2 regions of the Agarivorans sp. DSG3-1 genome follow, and region 2 is predicted to be linked to the other one. Evidence: predicted binding sites of a transcription regulator. Region 2 holds the regulator's gene; the other holds the start of a gene.
What was found. The regulator sigma-54, encoded in region 2, starts transcription at its own class of promoters, with help from an activator protein. The targets are predictions, from matches to a motif close to GTTGGCACGNNNNTNGNNT.
Positions count from the first base shown of each region.

Region 1: a site for sigma-54 is predicted at 5,643-5,661, ahead of ACLD71_RS19040 (FlgO family outer membrane protein). Genes of this name have one in related genera too.

Region 1 is NZ_CP177241.1:4,102,971-4,112,013, reverse strand. It holds gene ACLD71_RS19065 (AMP-dependent synthetase/ligase) at 1-1,357, opposite strand, end outside; gene ACLD71_RS19060 (UDP-glucose--hexose-1-phosphate uridylyltransferase) at 1,961-3,022, shown strand; gene galK (galactokinase) at 3,033-4,196, shown strand; tRNA gene ACLD71_RS19050 (tRNA-Arg) at 4,289-4,364, opposite strand; gene ACLD71_RS19045 (flagellar assembly protein T N-terminal domain-containing protein) at 4,440-5,582, opposite strand; gene ACLD71_RS19040 (FlgO family outer membrane protein) at 5,690-6,274, shown strand; gene ACLD71_RS19035 (LPP20 family lipoprotein) at 6,255-6,731, shown strand; gene ACLD71_RS19030 (FlgO family outer membrane protein) at 6,790-7,536, shown strand; gene flgN (flagellar export chaperone FlgN) at 7,728-8,147, opposite strand; gene flgM (flagellar biosynthesis anti-sigma factor FlgM) at 8,155-8,478, opposite strand; gene flgA (flagellar basal body P-ring formation chaperone FlgA) at 8,556-9,043, opposite strand, start outside.
Region 2 is NZ_CP177241.1:1,908,098-1,917,140, reverse strand. It holds gene mlaD (outer membrane lipid asymmetry maintenance protein MlaD) at 1-413, opposite strand, end outside; gene mlaE (lipid asymmetry maintenance ABC transporter permease subunit MlaE) at 428-1,204, opposite strand; gene ACLD71_RS09050 (ATP-binding cassette domain-containing protein) at 1,201-2,001, opposite strand; gene ACLD71_RS09045 (calcium/sodium antiporter) at 2,149-3,117, shown strand; gene ACLD71_RS09040 (KpsF/GutQ family sugar-phosphate isomerase) at 3,158-4,123, shown strand; gene kdsC (3-deoxy-manno-octulosonate-8-phosphatase KdsC) at 4,123-4,674, shown strand; gene lptC (LPS export ABC transporter periplasmic protein LptC) at 4,671-5,228, shown strand; gene lptA (lipopolysaccharide transport periplasmic protein LptA) at 5,191-5,730, shown strand; gene lptB (LPS export ABC transporter ATP-binding protein) at 5,733-6,458, shown strand; gene ACLD71_RS09015 (RNA polymerase factor sigma-54) at 6,509-8,011, shown strand; gene hpf (ribosome hibernation promoting factor) at 8,035-8,322, shown strand; gene ptsN (PTS IIA-like nitrogen regulatory protein PtsN) at 8,331-8,774, shown strand; gene rapZ (RNase adapter RapZ) at 8,801-9,043, shown strand, end outside.

The DNA of each region.
Region 1 (9,043 bases), 2.2 Mb from region 2:
TAATGCGCTCGGTAAGTACTAGGTTACCTTCAGCATCTAAATTCCCTGCATCACCCGTATGTAACCAGCCGTCGATAATGGTTTCTGCGGTGGCTTGTGGCTTATTAAAGTAGCCGCGCATTACCGTGTCGCCTTTGACTAGAATCTCTCCTTGCTCGGAAATTTTTATCTGCAAGGCCTCTAGGGGTTGGCCAATGGTGCTAATGCTTTTCTGTGTTTCGCTATAACAAGAAACAGTGGCGGTAGACTCGGTCATTCCATAGCCGTAATTAATTGGCACATTCAAACTTTGGAAGAAACGGTTTATGTCATCTGCCAGTCTAGCGCCAGAGCAGGGCAGTAGGCGTGCAGGGCCAAAGATGGCTCGAAGTTTTGACAGTACTAACTTGTTGGCTAAACGATAACGTATGTTTAACCATACAGAAGGCTGCACTTGTTGTTGCTTAGCGACTAGCCGAAGTTCAGCTACTTTTAAAGCCCAATGAAACAGTTTCTGTTTAGTGGCTGAAGCAGTAGCAACTTTTTGCAAAATAGCTGCATGAATTTTTTCGTATAAGCGAGGTACGCTACACATTAAGGTTGGCTGGCTGCGTGGCAAGGCTTCTTGAATCAGCGCGGGGTCTTCCAAATATACGTTGGTTGCACCACGATACAGTACGTAATAAGTCCAAGCGCGTTCAAATACATGACTCAAAGGTAGAAAACTGAGAGAGACATCGTCGCTGTTTACACTTAAACGTTGGTCGTGCATAGCAAATGCTGCAGCAAAGTTAGCATGATCCAGTATTACACCCTTAGGTTCACCGGTGGTGCCTGAGGTATATATAAGCGTGGCTAAGTCGTCCATTTTTAGGTTTTGTTGGCGCTGCTCTAGTTCACCTGCGTCAACTGTTTCTCCTAAGGCCAGCAATTGCGGCAAGCTCATTACGTTTTCTTGTTGAGCATGCTCGCTTTCTTCAAAACAGATTAAGGTTTCTATTTGGCCACTTTTCAGTAGTTCTAAACCTATTTCTACTTGCTCAGCTTGACCAACAAACAAAATCTTGCAGCCAGCGTCTTTTAGAATGTACTGGCTTTGATCCAGGGTATTAGTAGGGTAGATAGGCACCACACAACCTCTAGCAGCCAAAATACCCAGGTCAGTTATGGTCCACTCAGGCATATTGGGTGACATAATTGCCACACATTGCTCTTCCTGGTGACCTAAACCAATTAAACCTTTTGCGACTAGCGTCCATTGCTGAGAAAAATCTGTCCATGTAAAGCACTGCCAAGCTTGGTTGCGCCAAATTTTTAGCGCTACATTCTGAGCTTGCTGCTTAACTTGTTCGCTAAGCAAGGTAACGATGTGCTGCATGTATTTTACCTTTAAACGGATGAGGGCGAGATGCCACAATAAGGCGGCTATTTTAGGCAGTTTTACTTGGGCGAACAAGTGTAAGCTCAACATAATTGAAATTATATTTTGCTTTATTCTGACTCTGTGAATATAAAGCCTGTTAACTGCTAATAACTCATTGAAGTTACACTGCTTTATATGGATTTATTGATTAATGATGAACGAATATGAATGACGAGCTACATAAAACAGGACTGAACCCTATAAGATAAGGTAAACGTTATCCTTTATGTGTTTTTATCTTTCTAAAACTCCCCTTAACTCTAGTTGTCAATTTATCGCAAAGAATAACAGCCTCGAGTAATAACTAAGTGGCCGTAACTATAGAGAGACAGCCCATTTTTAGACTTATCGTTGATGATTTAACCATTAAAATTGGAAACGTTTTCCCTTTCGTGCTTCAATATATAGATAAAGAGTAGAGCGAATTACTTTTACTTGAAATCTGGGGCTACCCCGGCTTGCCTTAGGCGGCCAAGTAGGGATCTTTCGGGAGGCGGCTCAAGTATTGGTTTTTGCACTATCGGACTCGCCAAGTAGTAGCATTTTAGTGGAGCCTTCATGTTAAACACAAACTTTGACCCTACCGAGCATCCGCATCGCCGTTATAACCCCTTAACGGGACAGTGGATATTGGTGTCGCCGCACCGTGCTAAACGCCCCTGGAGCGGCCAAGATGAAGCACCGTCTACGGCGACGTTGCCGAGCTACGATGCTGGCTGTTTTTTGTGTGCTGGCAATACCCGTGTATCGGGTGATAAAAACCCGGATTACACGGGCACTTATGTCTTTGGTAACGATTTTGCTGCACTGATGACCGATTCACCCAGCGTACCCGCTGCCACCGACCCCTTGTTTACCAGCATGGAAGCCCGTGGTTTAAGCCGGGTGATTTGTTTCTCGCCAGACCACAGTAAAACTCTGCCGGAGTTATCCACCACGGCAATTCGTGGCGTGATTGATACCTGGAATGAACAAATTGAAGAATTAGGTAAAGACTACCTGTGGGTACAAGCCTTTGAGAACAAGGGCGAAACCATGGGCTGCTCGCAGCCTCATCCACATGGCCAAATCTGGGCCAACAGCTTTCTACCTAACGAGATTGAGCGTAAAGACCAACACTTGCGCGATTATACCGCCCAGCACGGCAGCAACTTGCTGGTGGATTACGCTGCTCGAGAGCAAGCCGATGGCAGCCGTACCGTGGTGGAAACTGAACATTGGATAGCGGTCGTGCCGTATTGGGCTGCTTGGCCTTTTGAAACAATGCTCATGCCTAAAACCCATCTTCGCCGGATGAGTGAGCTCAGTGATGCTCAGCGTGATGATTTAGCACTGGCGATGAAAAAACTCACCAGCCGTTACGACAACTTATTTCAATGCTCATTCCCGTATTCCATGGGCTGGCACTATGCGCCGTTTTTTAAAGAAGGCGATACCACGACCGAACACTGGCAATTACATGCCTTGTTCTACCCACCGCTATTGCGCTCAGCCAGCGTACGTAAGTTTATGGTGGGCTACGAGATGTTAGCGGAAAGCCAACGAGATTTAACCGCCGAGCAAGCGGCCAGCAAACTGCGCGACCTTAGCGACGTGCATTACAAAGAACAACAGGACTAAGGAGCTGCGCATGACCCAACGTCAACAACACCTCATCGATACGGTCAGCAATGCCTTTATCAATATGACGGGCTCAGCCCCTGCAAGGCTGGTTCAAGCCCCAGGGCGGGTAAACTTAATTGGTGAACATACCGATTACAACGACGGCTTTGTGCTGCCTTGTGCCATTGACTACCAAGCCGTGGTAGCGGCTTCACCGCGCAGCGATAACATCGTGCGTGTGGTATCGGTAGATTACGATAACCAAGTGAACGAGTTTGATATTAGCCAGCCGCTACAGTTTGATGAAAGCTGCATGTGGGTAAACTACATTCGCGGCGTCATTGATTGCCTGCAAAAAGAAGGCTTCACCCTTGGCGGCGCCGATTTAGCGGTGAGTGGTAACGTGCCACAAGGCGCTGGTTTAAGCTCATCGGCTGCCCTTGAAGTGGTAATTGGTCAAACCTTTAAAACCCTGTTTAACCTAGCCGTCTCGCAACAGAAATTGGCGCTGATTGGCCAAGCGGCGGAAAACAACTTTGTAGGGTGTAACTGCGGTATTATGGACCAGCTTATCTCCGCCGAAGGTAAAGCCAATCATGCCCTACTGATTGATTGCCGCTCGCTAGAGACGCAAGCAGTGGCCATGCCAGAAGACATGGCGGTGGTGATAATCAACTCCAACAAAAAACGCGGTTTAGTGGACAGTGAATACAATACCCGCCGCGAGCAATGTGAAGCCGCCGCGAAAGGCTTAGGAGTGAGCTCACTGCGTGATGTGAGTGAAGCCCTGTTTGCGGAAAAGCAACACAGCCTAGACCCATTGGTGGCCAAACGCGCCCGCCACGTGATAACTGAAAATGCCCGCACCTTAGCAGCAGCCGAGGCCCTAAAAGCCAACGACATGGCGACCTTGAGTGTACTGATGGAGCAATCTCATGCCTCAATGCGTGATGATTTTGAAATCACCGTACCGGAAGTGAACTGCATTGTAGATATCGTGAAACAGGTGCTAGGCCACCAAGGTGGCGTACGCATGACGGGTGGTGGCTTTGGTGGTTGTATTGTGGCGCTTATGCCGCCTCAATTGGTCGATGAGGTATGCCAAGCAGTCGAGCAACAATACCAAACTGTGACCGGTTTAAAAGAGAGTATTTACGTGTGTAAGGCGATGGACGGTGCGAGTGCACTGTAGATCTCAATAGATGATATTAAGCCTCGGCATGCTCGAAGCTTTTTTGTATCTAAAGTAATAGCAAGGGATTAAGCGGAAGATTGAGCTTTTGTTGGCGTCCCCTACAGGATTCGAACCTGTGTCTAAGACTTAGGAGGTCCTTGTTCTATCCAGCTGAACTAAGGGGACGTAACAATCCTTGCTGCTAATCTAGTAGCAAGGTTTGTTATTATACTCAGCTTTAACTTGATGAAAAGCAAAGCTTTACTGTTTGCTCACTAAGTCACCAAGCTGAATGTTAGCTACCATTGTTGGGTCTAGCGCCACCACAATGGCACTGTCCTGATATACCTGCTCAATTTGTACCATGCTGTCGGCCACAATTTGCTCTTGTCGCGGGATATCCCAATTGCCCCAGTGGTAATTTTGATGAATTAAATTAAGCAGCATACCCTTATTCAGCTGATTGGCTTTGCCTAAGTTAATTTGCCAACGATCTGGGCCTAATACTTTCACTACGCTACCTAGCAAGGGTTGACAAGCGAGTAGGGCGTCTACTTCAGAAATAGCTTGCTGCAAAGTGCTGTTTAAGGTTTGCCCGTAAGCTGATAACCAAAATTCGGCGGAGTAGGGAGAAATCACTTCTCTGGCATCAAACTCCCAAGGGGCATTTACTGAGAATCGTTTGTTATAAATCTCTTCTAAGTCGATGGCGTTATACACTCGCACATTCATTACAAAGTAACGTTGCGGGTAAGATAAATTAATAAACTTGGGTTTATGTTCTTGGTCTAAAGATATGTTTTCAATTTCTAAACCGAGTAAGTATTGAGCGCCATAGCGATCTGCGACGTCTTTAATGCCTTTAAAATTGTGCTCGCCAGGTTTGTAATAGTTAAGGGGCAGTTTAGGCGGATGTTTTACGTTGAACTGAGTACCCACTTCGCGTGCTATATCGTAAGCGCGCTGTTCAACTGCGGGTGAGATTTCGTGTAATTGTCCCACTCTTACTTGGTGTTGTTGCTTTAGGAAAGGGGGTAATAGCAACATGTTTTTACTGTAGCCACTGGCTTTGCACTGACTAGCCGCTGGAAAAACATCGGCTTGCAAAATGACATAGTATTGTTGGCCGTGGTTGCCTTCTTCTAATACTTTTAAGTTATGTAACGAACCTTTAGACACTACTTCAATTTGATCGAGAGTTAAGCGACCACCATTCACTTGGCTTACGCTTGTTACCGATGCGCCTGAGTACAATAGCAATTGCTTCACTGCGTCTTGTGTAGCCACGCTTTTAGCTTGTTCCATGTCGTTGTTCACGATGGTTGCTTGGCCTTTGGCCTCGTACCATACCGCGTGAGTTGACAGGCTAATTAGCATGCCAATATAAAAAATGAACTGTTTCATAAGGCCCTCCTGCTCACTAACTAGCAATAACTATACCTAAAGATAAACGTTATTTTTTTGACTGGAATGGTTATTGCTTGGTAAGGCGTAAGTTGGAGGAGATTGATATGCGTTTTACGACATTAATTATTTTGCTGGTTACGCTTCAAGGATGCAATACCAGCTTACATCATGTTTCAAATTATCCTTATGTTGAACCTAGAGAACAACAGGATGCTGCTTTATATGTACATGTAGACAACCTTTCTCGGCAACTTACCGACAATTTAGATCTTACCGAAAGCGATTCTGTGGCCGTTAGCACGCTAGTTGATTTAGATGACTTACAGTCCAGCGACAGTTTTGGGCGGCAAGTGGCCGAGGCAATGTTTGCCGCTTTGTCTAGAGAAGGGGTGAACATGGTAGAGCCAAGGTTAACTGGCCGCCTACAAATGGATCCTGGTTATGGCGAGTTTTCCTTATCGCGTGACGCTGAATTACTGCGCAAAGAAATGGAAATTACTTACGTAGTGGTGGGGAGTTTCCAGCGCACTACATCAGGCAGACACGTTAACATGCGTTTAGTCGAACTCTCTAGCCAAGAGGTGGTATCGGCGGCATATCAATTTGTACCAAATATAGCGGGGGCAACCTCGCCTCGAGTGACTAGCGTTAATGGGAGCTTGGAGCGTCATGAACAATCTGTACTTTAGAACTTGGTTTTTAAGTTTATCCGTTTTACTGCTTTTAGCATGTACTCCAACCACTCAAGTGAAAAAAGTTGAGTGGACGTACGAGCCTCCAGGCGATTTCACCGTGGTGAACGCAGTAGGCTACGCGCCCATTAGCCAACAGCGAGGAGCCGATTTGTCTTCCAAGCAGTTGCGGGCAATGAAAGCCTCCAAGTTGGATGCTTATCGCGAGCTGTCTGAACAAGTATATGGACAACACATTGATAGCACGGCAACAGTAAGTGATATGGTGTTAGGGAACGAGCGTTTAGCCGCTTCGGTAGCGGGCGTTATTCGCGGCGCTAAGGTGATGAGTGCTTACGCGGTCGATGATGTGTATGTTACTGAATTGCAATTAGATTTTAGAGAAGTGTATCGAGTGACCATGTCTATGTCGCCAACGCGTCACCTAGAGAGTCAAAAAACCGTTCAATTTTAGTAAAGATTTTACCTTTTAGGCCGATACTTTAAGCGTAATAGACGATTAAGGAAGAGACATGAAAGGTATTAGCTTGGTAGCGTTAGCTACTTCGATGTTGATGGGGTGCTCAAGCTCCCCGTCGATGCAAAAAGTGGTGGTGTATGATGGTTCTAAACATCACGCCCCCCATACTCATAACTCCCATTATCAAGAGGGAGTGATTGATGAGAATGGCCAGCTGTTTTTAAGTGGTAGCCAAAGCCGCTCATTAACACCGCCCGCGCCAGAAATGCACGATCCAAATGTACAGCGCTCACTTACTGACTATGTAAACCTAATGTCACAGCGCTTGGTATCTAGCTCGCACTTTGTTAATGCTGAAACGCCGATTGGCGTAGCGTCGTTTGTTCCTTTAGATAACCTTAAGACCACAGATCTTTTTGGTATGCAGCTAGCCGAAAGCTTTGTTTATGAAATGCAGCAAAGTGGCTTCTCAGTGATTGATTATAAAACTACCGGTTTTATTCGCATCACTCCAGAAGGTGATTTTGTGTATAGCCGCAACGTTAAAGAGCTATCTAAGCGTTTACCTATAGAATATTTGCTAGTGGGTACCTTTAGTAAATCTAATGAAGGTATTTTAGTTAATGCTCGAATTGTTGGTGCGCAATCAAAAGTAGTGGTTGCTTCAGCACAAGAGTTAATTCCTAACGAAGTTTACCAAAGTAAGGTTCCTGTTCCGGTTAAACGTGACGGAGTGATGATTATAGAGTCTCGCACTCAAGCGAATAAAGCTAAAATGCCAATGGGGGAGAGAGGCTAAGTTTACCCTACGTCTATTACACTACGTAAAACCTCAAACATGTTTGGGGTTTTATTGTATTTAGCCCTCGATAATACTAAACACTTTACTATTCAGCTTAAGGCAGTAAATTCAGAAAATGGTGAGGGGAATCTCATTGGGTAGAGCGGAAGATAAGAAGCTAACTAATGCCAATCAAAAGGCTTAAGTCGTTAAGCTTTAAAACCTTTACCCATGCGTTGTGAGCTATGTTTTTTACCTAGCTTATCGTAGGTAGATGCATTTTGATTTTGGAGTTGGCCAATTACTGCGCTGAGCTGGCGTACTTTTTCGTTACTGGCTTGAATAATCTCACCATTTAGCGCGTTTTGTTGCTGGCATTGCTGCAGCAGTAGTTTAACTGTATCCACTTGCTTACTTAAAGTTAAGTCAGTTTTAAGTTGAGATTTTTCAGCTGACGCTTCAAGTTCTGCATCTGCTTTAGATATCTCTGCTAGGGCCTGCTCTTTTTGTTCTGCAACGGCAAAAAGAGCAATAGTATCGTCTTGTTCAAGCGCGACCTTTTCTTGCTCTAAAAGAGAAAGCAGCAAGGTAAGTTGCTGCTCTTGAGTATTCAGTAGGGCCGTAATCATTGCCTAGTTACCCAAGTGCTTTGTTAAACTCGCTTTCGAAATCACCCATTTTTTGAGCAACTTTATTAGCATCAACTTGGTAAGTACCGTCGGCTACAGCTTGCTTAATAGATTCCAGCTTTGAGCTTCTGCTGTCTGAATCGTTGAGCAAATTCTGCTGAATACGGTTTAGTTGTTGTGCTTCATTAGTAAGCATAACTGAATCCTGGGCTGCAGCAGAACCAGCGGGTGAACGTTGTTCAGCGCTTTCTTTAGTGCCTTTATCAGCGACTCTATTTGAGTCTACTTGACTAGGACGGTTTCCACCTAAGTTGTTAATGTTTAAAGCCATAATGGCGCCCCACAGTTAATCAATTTTTCGTATTCAATAAAGCTATCGGCTTACCTTTGTAGAACTTTAGAAAAAAATTAAAGTTTTACGTCAACAATTCCTAATGCTTTTACTCGGCCGGTGACAAGTCGCTGAGATTGGTTATTTCTAACCTTAATGGTATCACCGATACTACCACTAGATAAAGCCGTGCCCTGAGTTGTAACATTCAGCCCACCAGCATTGGCAGAAATGGTTACCGCTTCACCTTTGCATACTATGCAAATATCGCGCCCAGTTATAATTTGGTCTTTTCTTAATGCTCGTCTTAGTTTAGCACCTAGCAAGGGCTCTAGGTCGGTAAAGTAACTGCCGCGTAAACGGTTCTCCGGTAAAAAGTCTAAGCTCACTTGGGAATGGTTTAGCGCTGTGCCTTCTTGTATTGGTGTTGCAGCAACTACCACCGCCAGCAGAACTTGCTTTCTAACGGGAATGTATAAACGCCAGTTAGTATGTTCGTCGCAACTGACTAAAACACTGGTGTTTCTGCGGACTTCACCATTGGCAAGGCTGTACTCATAACCAT
Region 2 (9,043 bases):
GCCGATTTGGTGTCTTCAATCACGTCACCGTCATTCAAGTTCTCTATGTCTTCTAATACAAAACCAGGAGTTAGGCCAATGTACTGCTCACCTAACAAACCAGCAGTAAGAATTGATAAGGAACTGGTTTCTGGATAATAACCGTATTGGCGATACATGCTTAACGTTACCTTTGGCATGTAATCTTCTATATCTAGGTTAATCTGTTCTACACGACCGACGACAACGCCCCCTACTTTCACTGGTGAACGAGCTTTTAAACCACCAATATTGTCGAACTTGGCATACAAGGTATACGTATCAGTATTGTTTCCAAATTGGCTATCTGCGATTTTTAAGGCCAACACCAATAAGGCAGCAATGCCTAACAAAACAAATGCGCCTACCGACAACTCTACTTTATTTACTTTCATGTTATTCCCTAAACCTAGCTGCCAAACATTAATGCGGTTAATACAAAATCTAAAGCTAACACCAACAACGACGCGTGAACCACGCTGCGAGTTGTTGCTTGACTAATCCCTTGAGCACTGGGCAAAGCGTCGTAACCATTAAACAATCCTACCCATACAACGGTGATGGCAAACACCGCACTTTTTATCATGCCATTGCCAATGTCTTGGCCAAATTCAATAGAGGCTGCGGTAATCGACCAAAAGCTACCGTTATCGACACCTAGCCACTCTACGCCAACCAAAAAGCCACCCCAAATTCCCACCAGGTTAAACATTAAGGTCAGTAGTGGCATAGCAATAAAGCCAGCCCATAATCGTGGAGCAACCACTCGTTTAAGTGGGTCTACCGCCATCATCTCCATACTAGATAGCTGTTCTGTTGTTTTCATCAAACCAATTTCAGCGGTTAAGGCGGAACCTGCTCGTCCTGCGAACAACAACGCGGTAACCACAGGACCTAACTCACGCAATAAAGACAAAGCAACCATAGGACCTAGGCTAGTCTCAGCGCCAAAGTCGACTAGAATATGATAGCCCTGCAGTGCCAACACCATGCCAATAAATAAGCCAGAAACCAAAATAATTGGCAGAGATTGCACCCCCACCACATAAACTTGTTTAACCGTATCTTTTACAAGCTGAGCACTCGGCCAAGTCGCCAATGCATGCCAAAGCATCAAACTCGCTCGGCCAATGGCGCTAACTCGAGCTAAAGCGTTACGCCCTAACCTTGCAATAAATTCAATCATAAGCTTGCCTTCAGTACGCTAGCGTAATCGTCTGCGGGATAATGAAAAGCAGCAGGGCCATCGGCTTGGCCTTTAAGAAATTGCGCTAAACGCGGGTTTGGATTCGCCGCGATGTCGGCAACGCTGCCTTGGGCTAGTACGCTGTGGCCGTCTATCACAAAAACGTAGTCAGCAATGCTAAGTACTTCGTTTACATCATGAGAAACAATCACTGAGGTAAGCTGCAAGCTTTGATTAAGCCCTTGAATTAACTTAATCAATACCCCCATTGAAATAGGGTCTTGACCCACGAAGGGTTCATCATAAAGGATTATTTCGGGTTCTAGCGCTATCGCTCTGGCCAGCGCCACTCGACGAGCCATTCCGCCAGATAGATCGCTCGGCATCAACTTAGCTGTACCGCGCAAGCCCACTGTTTGCAGTTTCATTAATACCAGGTTGCGTAATACAGCTTCCGGCAACCGAGTATGCTCACGCAGCGGGAATGCAACGTTCTCAAACACATTTAAATCACTAAACAAAGCGCCACTTTGAAACAACATACCAATGCGCTTACGCAGTTTAAATAATTCATTCCGTTTGAGCTGATGCACATTCTGTCCATCAATCAATACCTCACCTGCGGTGGGTTGTAACTGCCCACCAATAAGCTTGAGCAAGGTAGTTTTGCCAATGCCGCTGGGGCCCATAATGGCCGTGATTTTACCGCGTTGGATACGCAAGTCTAAGCCATCAAAAATGACTTTATTAGCGCGCTGAAACGCCAGTTGTTTTACTTCAATCAAACTATCCGCCACTCCGTGAGCAATCTTGATTGGCCAAGGCAGACATATTATTGAGATAATTGATGACACTCAAGGCTAAACTCTTCCCTTTTGCAGGGAAAATGCCGACAATGCTCCGATTTTTTGGCATCGTTGATGTTTTATAACTGAAGGATTCACATGTTAGTTGAATGTTTATTATTGGTATTGGGCCTCGCACTGTTGGTGTGGAGCGCCGACCGCTTTGTTTATGGTGCAGCCGCCATTGCTAATAATTTTGGTTTACCACCAATGATCATCGGCTTAACTATTGTTGCTTTAGGTTCTTCTGCACCAGAGGTTATGGTGTCAGCCACGGCCGCCCTAGAAGGCAAAATGAATACCGCCGTGGGCAACGTAATTGGCTCAAATATTACCAACATTACTCTGGTACTAGGCATCACCGCCTTGCTTAAACCGCTAATAGTATCCTCCTCAACCCTGTTTAGAGAGCTACCTATGGTATTAGTGGCCACTGCAGTTGCCGGCTGGGTGCTTCATGATAAACACCTAGGTTACCAAGAAGGGTTTGTTTTACTCACTCTGTTTGTAGCGTTAATGGCCTACTTAATTATCAACTCATTGCGCCAGCGCAAAGGCGCCAACGTTGACCCAATGATCGAGGAAGCTGAATCAGAAGTACCTAACGATGTACCAACTGGCAAAGCGTTGCTTTGGCTAGCGGTGGGTATGGTTGCGCTTCCACTCAGTGCTGATTTATTAGTGGGTTCTGCCTCGGAGATTGCTCGTTACTTTGGTATGAGCGACTTGGTGATTGGCCTCACCATTATTGCCATTGGCACCAGCCTGCCAGAGCTAGCAGCCTGTGTAGCCGGTGTCATCAAGAAAGAGGATGACCTAGTTCTGGGCAATATTATCGGCTCTAATCTGTTTAACATTCTAGCAGTACTGGCTGTCCCGGCGTTTATAGCGCCAGGGGCAATTGACGCCAACGCTGCTGGCCGCGATTTTTATGTGATGATGGGTGTTACCGTATTGTTGTTCATCATGGCGATGGGCTTTGGTAAAAGCCGCAAAATCACTCGTTGGGAAGGCGGCTTATTGTTAAGCGGCTTCATAGGCTATCAACTGCTATTATTTCTAGCCTAAGCACCTGTTATTACTGATTTAAGAAACTAAGGGGAAATGAGTGTCGTTTGATTATATCGCTTCAGCCAAGCAAGTCCTTGAGATTGAAAGCTTAGCTATTGAAAATCTCCATCAATATATTGATCAAGAATTTGCCGCCGCCTGCGAAATGCTTTTAGCCTGTAAAGGTAAGGTGATTCTTACTGGTATGGGTAAATCAGGCCACATTGCCAATAAAATTGCCGCTACTTTAGCCTCTACCGGCACTCCCGCATTTTTTGTTCACCCTGGCGAAGCCTGCCACGGTGATTTAGGCATGATTGCTGCCGAGGACATTGTATTAGCCTTGTCTAATTCTGGTGAATCAGAAGAGATACTCTCGCTCTACCCTGTATTTAACCGAATTGGTGTTCGTTCTATTGCGATGACCAGCAACCCCAACTCGTCTATGGCCAAGCTTGCCAACTACCATTTATGTATCTCAGTGCCTCGTGAAGCGTGCCCATTAGGGTTAGCACCTACCGCAAGCTCTACAGCAACCTTGGTAATGGGCGACGCGTTGGCGGTAGCACTATTAGAAGCCCGTGGGTTTACTGCCGATGATTTTGCGCTATCTCATCCTGGCGGCACTTTAGGTAAAAAATTATTGTTAAGTGTGAGTGACTTAATGCTAAGCGGGGAACAAATCCCTCTAGTAACAGTCGAACAAACTATTCGTGAAGCATTGTTCGAAATTACTGCCAAAGGTTTAGGTATGGTGGGAATTGTTGATGCTAAGCAGCAATTGGTGGGTATTTTTACCGACGGCGACTTACGTCGAATACTTGATCAACGCATCGATATACATGACACACCAATTGGCCAAGTAATGACTCAAAACCCCAAAGTCATTGAAGACTCTTGGTTAGCCTTTGACGCCTTAAAGCTGATGAAAGCCAAATCAATTAACGGCTTATTTGTATTGAACCAACAGACCGTAGTGGGTGCCTTTAACATGCATACCCTGCTGCAGGCTGGAGTATATTAATGACGATTAACACGCCTTATGGCTCGGTAAGCTCGCAAAACTTTACCCGTGCTAAAAACATCAAGTTGCTTATTTGCGACGTTGATGGAGTGTTTTCCGATGGCCGAATTTACCTTGGCAATGATGGTGAAGAGCTAAAAGCCTTTCATACTCATGATGGCTTTGGCATTAAAGCCTTGTTAAACATTGGTGTAGAAGTGGCCATTATTACTGGCCGCCAATCTACTATCGTAGAAAAACGCATGCAGGCTTTAGGTGTAAGCCGCATTTACCAAGGCCAACAAAACAAGATGGTGGCCTACCAACAAATGCTCGAACAACTCAACCTGTCAGCTGACGAAGTGGCATACATTGGCGATGATGTGGTTGATACGCCGGTAATGCGCGCTTGTGGCTTAGGTGTTGCTGTACATAACGCTCACCCGCTGTGCAAGCAAGATGCTAACTTGGTTACCATTACCCCAGGTGGTTTTGGCGCGGTACGCGAGCTTTGTGATCTAATACTGCAAGCCAAAGATCAGCTAGAACATGCTCAAGGTATGAGTGTATGAATCGCGTTACGCTGTTTTTTGCTAGCCTGTTCGTTCTCGCCTTGGTGTTGTGGCAATTAAGCCCCTCAGATCCTAAACAACAAAGCGCTCAACGCGAAGCCAGCAAGCCCAACTTTGTTGCAGAGAAACTCTATAGCGTCAGCTTTGGCGAAAATGGCAGCCCTCGTTACCGTATCTATGCCGAACAAATGGAGTTTTTTGAACAACTTAAGCACACAGAATTTACTCAACCAAAGATTTTGGTTTACCCAGATCCTCGTCAACCTGTATGGCAAATTGTGGCTGATCACGCTACAGTACAGCAGCAACAAACTGTCACCTTAAATGACAATGTAGTGATTAAAAACTTAAGTCGTGGCGAGTATGTTCGCGACATAATTACCGAAAGTTTGGAAATCGATCTGCAAAGCGAAACCATGAGCAGCGATCAACCTGTTACCGTGTATGGCCCATCGTACGAATTGTATGGTGTTGGCATGGACGGTGATCTAGCTAACGAAATAGTGACTTTATTAGATGATATCGAAGCGGTTTACCACAACCCACAAGAGTAAGTTAGCGCTAGCGGCTAGCTTGTTTATGCTTTCTTGGGGTTCTCAAGCACTTGAAGACGACTTCAACAAACAAATTATTGTTGATGCCGACCGCCAGCAGGTCAACATCAAAGAAAACCGCGTCACTTTCTACAATAATGTAGTGGTGACTCAAGGTTCAATAAAAATGCACGCCGAAGAACTCAGCGTAATAGGTAGTGAAGAAAAAGGCAGCGAGGTGATGATCGCCAAAGGCGAACCGGCAACTTTTTACCAACTACTAGACAGCGGCAAGCCAATTGAAGCAGAGGCCAACGAGGTGCGTTACGATTTAAAAACGCAGACCCTCACGTTAACCAACAATGCTCAGCTCAAGCAAGAAGAGAGCTTAGTAAAAGGCCAAATGATTAAATACAGCATTAACAAACAAGAGATGGTTGCTCAAGGCGATGAAAATAATCGAGTGACCACTATCTTCCTGCCTCAGCAATTAGAAGAACTCTCCCCCGAGGACAATGAGTAATCATGAGTACCTTAATCGCTGAGAACCTTGCCAAAAGCTACAAAGGTCGCAAGGTAGTAAAGAACGTCAGTTTAAATGTAGAAACCGGGAAAATTGTTGGTTTACTAGGGCCAAACGGCGCCGGTAAAACCACTACCTTCTACATGGTAGTTGGCCTAGTACCACGAGACCAAGGCCGAATACTTATCGATGATGACGATCTGTCTAGCACCGCTATGCATACTCGAGCACGAAAAGGCATTGGTTATCTTCCCCAAGAAGCCTCTATCTTTCGCCGTTTATCGGTAGAAAAAAATATTCTAGCGGTATTAGAAACCCGTAAGGATTTGGACAAAGAGCAGCAAATTGGCGCATTGGACGATTTGCTAGAAGAGTTTCACATTGGGCATATTCGCAAAAATCTCGGTATGAGCCTGTCAGGCGGAGAGCGTCGCCGGGTAGAAATTGCCCGCGCCTTAGCCGCAGCCCCTAAGTTTATTTTGCTTGACGAACCCTTCGCTGGGGTAGATCCTATTTCCGTTATTGATATTAAAAAAATCATTGAACATCTGCGTGATCGCGGTCTAGGTGTATTAATTACCGACCACAATGTAAGGGAAACTCTCGATGTTTGTGAGCATGCCTATATCGTTAGTCAGGGTGAATTGATAGCCTCAGGTAAGCCACAAGAAATACTTGAAAACGAGCACGTGAAACGAGTTTATCTCGGTGAACAATTCAAGCTATAGTTAAAGTGCAGCTTAGAAAATAATATAAAAAGAAGGGATAGCGGTAGTTAATGAAAGCATCTTTGCAGTTGCGTCTTGGTCAGCAGTTAACCATGACCCCCCAGTTACAACAGGCCATACGCTTACTCCAGCTTTCAACCCTGGATTTACAGCAAGAAATTCAAGAGGCTCTGGAAAGTAACCCTCTGCTTGAGGCGGATGAGTCACATTCGAATGATGGTGACGCAACAGACGCTAAGTCAGCCAATGAAAAATCTACAGAAGCCGAATCCAGCGCCGACGTAGACAGCAGCCAAATGGAAGCTGGTGATGCCATTAACCAAGAAACTGTTTCTGATGACCTACCCGTAGACTCCACTTGGGATGATATTTATAGCGCCAGTTCCGCGCCAGCTAGCTCATCGAGCGGCAGTAGCGGTGGTGACGACAACGATATGTTATTCCAAGGCGAAACCGTTGACTCCTTACAAGATCACATGCTGTGGCAAATGCGCCTTACTCCATTCAGCGAAGTAGACCAAGCCATTGCTTTAGCCATTATTGATGCAGTAGATGAATCTGGTTACCTCACACAAGATTGTGAACAGTTATTAGATGGCCTCAATTCTAGTGACAATAACGACTTAGATGTAGAGCTTGACGAAATTGAAGCAGTACTAAAACGGATTCAGCATTTCGACCCCGTAGGCATTGCCGCGCGCTCACTACAAGAATGTTTGTTAATTCAATTAAGCCGTTTTTCCCCAGAAACACCATGGCTAAATGAAGCCAAAGATGTGGTGTCTAACCATATCGATGTATTAGCCAATCGAGATTTTCGCTTATTGGCTCGAAAGACCAAATTAAAAGAAGACCAGCTGCGCGAAGTGATGCGTTTGATTCACACCTTAGAACCACGCCCGGGTAACGCTGTTGAGCCAAACCAAGCCCAATACGTTATTCCCGATGTTTCCGTAGTGAAGCGCCAAGGTCGTTGGGTGGTAGAGCTAAACCCCGATGCGATGCCGAAGCTAAGAGTAAACTCTCACTATGCATCCTTAAGTAAAACGTCTAATGCCACCGATACTCAGTTTATCCGTAGCCACTTACAAGAAGCCAAGTGGTTTATTAAGAGTATTGAAAGCCGCAATGAAACCTTACTCAAAGTCTCTAACTGTATCGTTCACCATCAACAAGCCTTCTTCGAATACGGTGAAGAAGCAATGAAACCAATGGTGCTGAACGATGTGGCCGAAGCAGTAGAAATGCACGAATCAACGATTTCTCGAGTGACAACTCAAAAATTCATGCACACACCTCGCGGCATTTTCGAACTTAAGTATTTTTTCTCTAGCCATGTGGCTACCGATGGCGGCGGTGAATGTTCATCTACCGCTATTCGTGCATTAATTAAGAAACTGGTTGCTGCCGAAAATACCAGTAAACCTCTCAGCGATAGTAAGATTGCTGATATTTTGGCAGATCAGGGGATCAAGGTGGCAAGACGTACGATTGCAAAATATCGTGAGTCTTTAGCGATACCACCTTCTAACCAACGTAAGAGCCTACTTTAAGGCCAATCAAGGGGACTATATTTATGCAAATTAATCTTACCGGACACCACGTTGATATAACTGAGTCTTTAAAAGAATATGTCCATAACAAGTTTGCCAAGCTCACTCGACGATTTGACCAGATAAACAATGTTCATGTCATCCTCAACGTCGAGAAGCTCAATCAAATTGCAGAAGCCACCTTACATTTAAATGGCGGTGAATTATTCGCTACCGCTGAACATTCAGATATGTATGCGGCCATTGATGGTCTCATCGACAAACTTGACCGCCAAGTTATCAAACATAAAGAAAAACTTAACAAACATTAGTCACCTCCATGCAAATAGATAAAGTACTAAGCTTGGATTGCACTCAAAGTGCAGTCCAATGCTCTTCAAAGAAACGCGCCTTAGAAATCATTAGTGAACTAGCCGCTGGTCAACTGGATACGACAGCTCAATGTATATTTGAGAGTTTGTTGAATAGAGAAAAAATGGGCAGCACCGGTATCGGGCAAGGCGTGGCAATACCTCATGGCCGCATTGATAAACAGCATCAAACAACCGCTGTTTTTTTACGTTGTGATCCCCCAATTGCTTTTGATGCCATTGACAATAAACCTGTTGATTTGGTTTTTGCCTTACTGGTACCAGAAGATCAGTGTAAACAACACCTCAACACCTTATCTCAAGTAGCTGAAAAACTTAACGATAAGCAAGTATGTAAACAACTTCGTTGTGCACAAAGTGATGACGAATTATACGACATCATGGTAGCCTAATACTCTAATCACCGTTAGGGATAGTCATGGAACTCATTATCGTGAGTGGGCGTTCTGGTTCAGGAAAAACCGTCGCCTTAAGAGTACTAGAAGATCTGGGCTACTATTGCGTAGACAACCTCCCGGTTGTGTTATGGCAATCTCTTATCGATAACTTAAAAAATACTTACTCTAAAGTAGCAATAAGTATCGATATTCGAAACCTCCCAGACGAACCTTCGCCGATAGGCCAAATTATTCGCAACGCCGGCCCTGATGTGAATCTATTA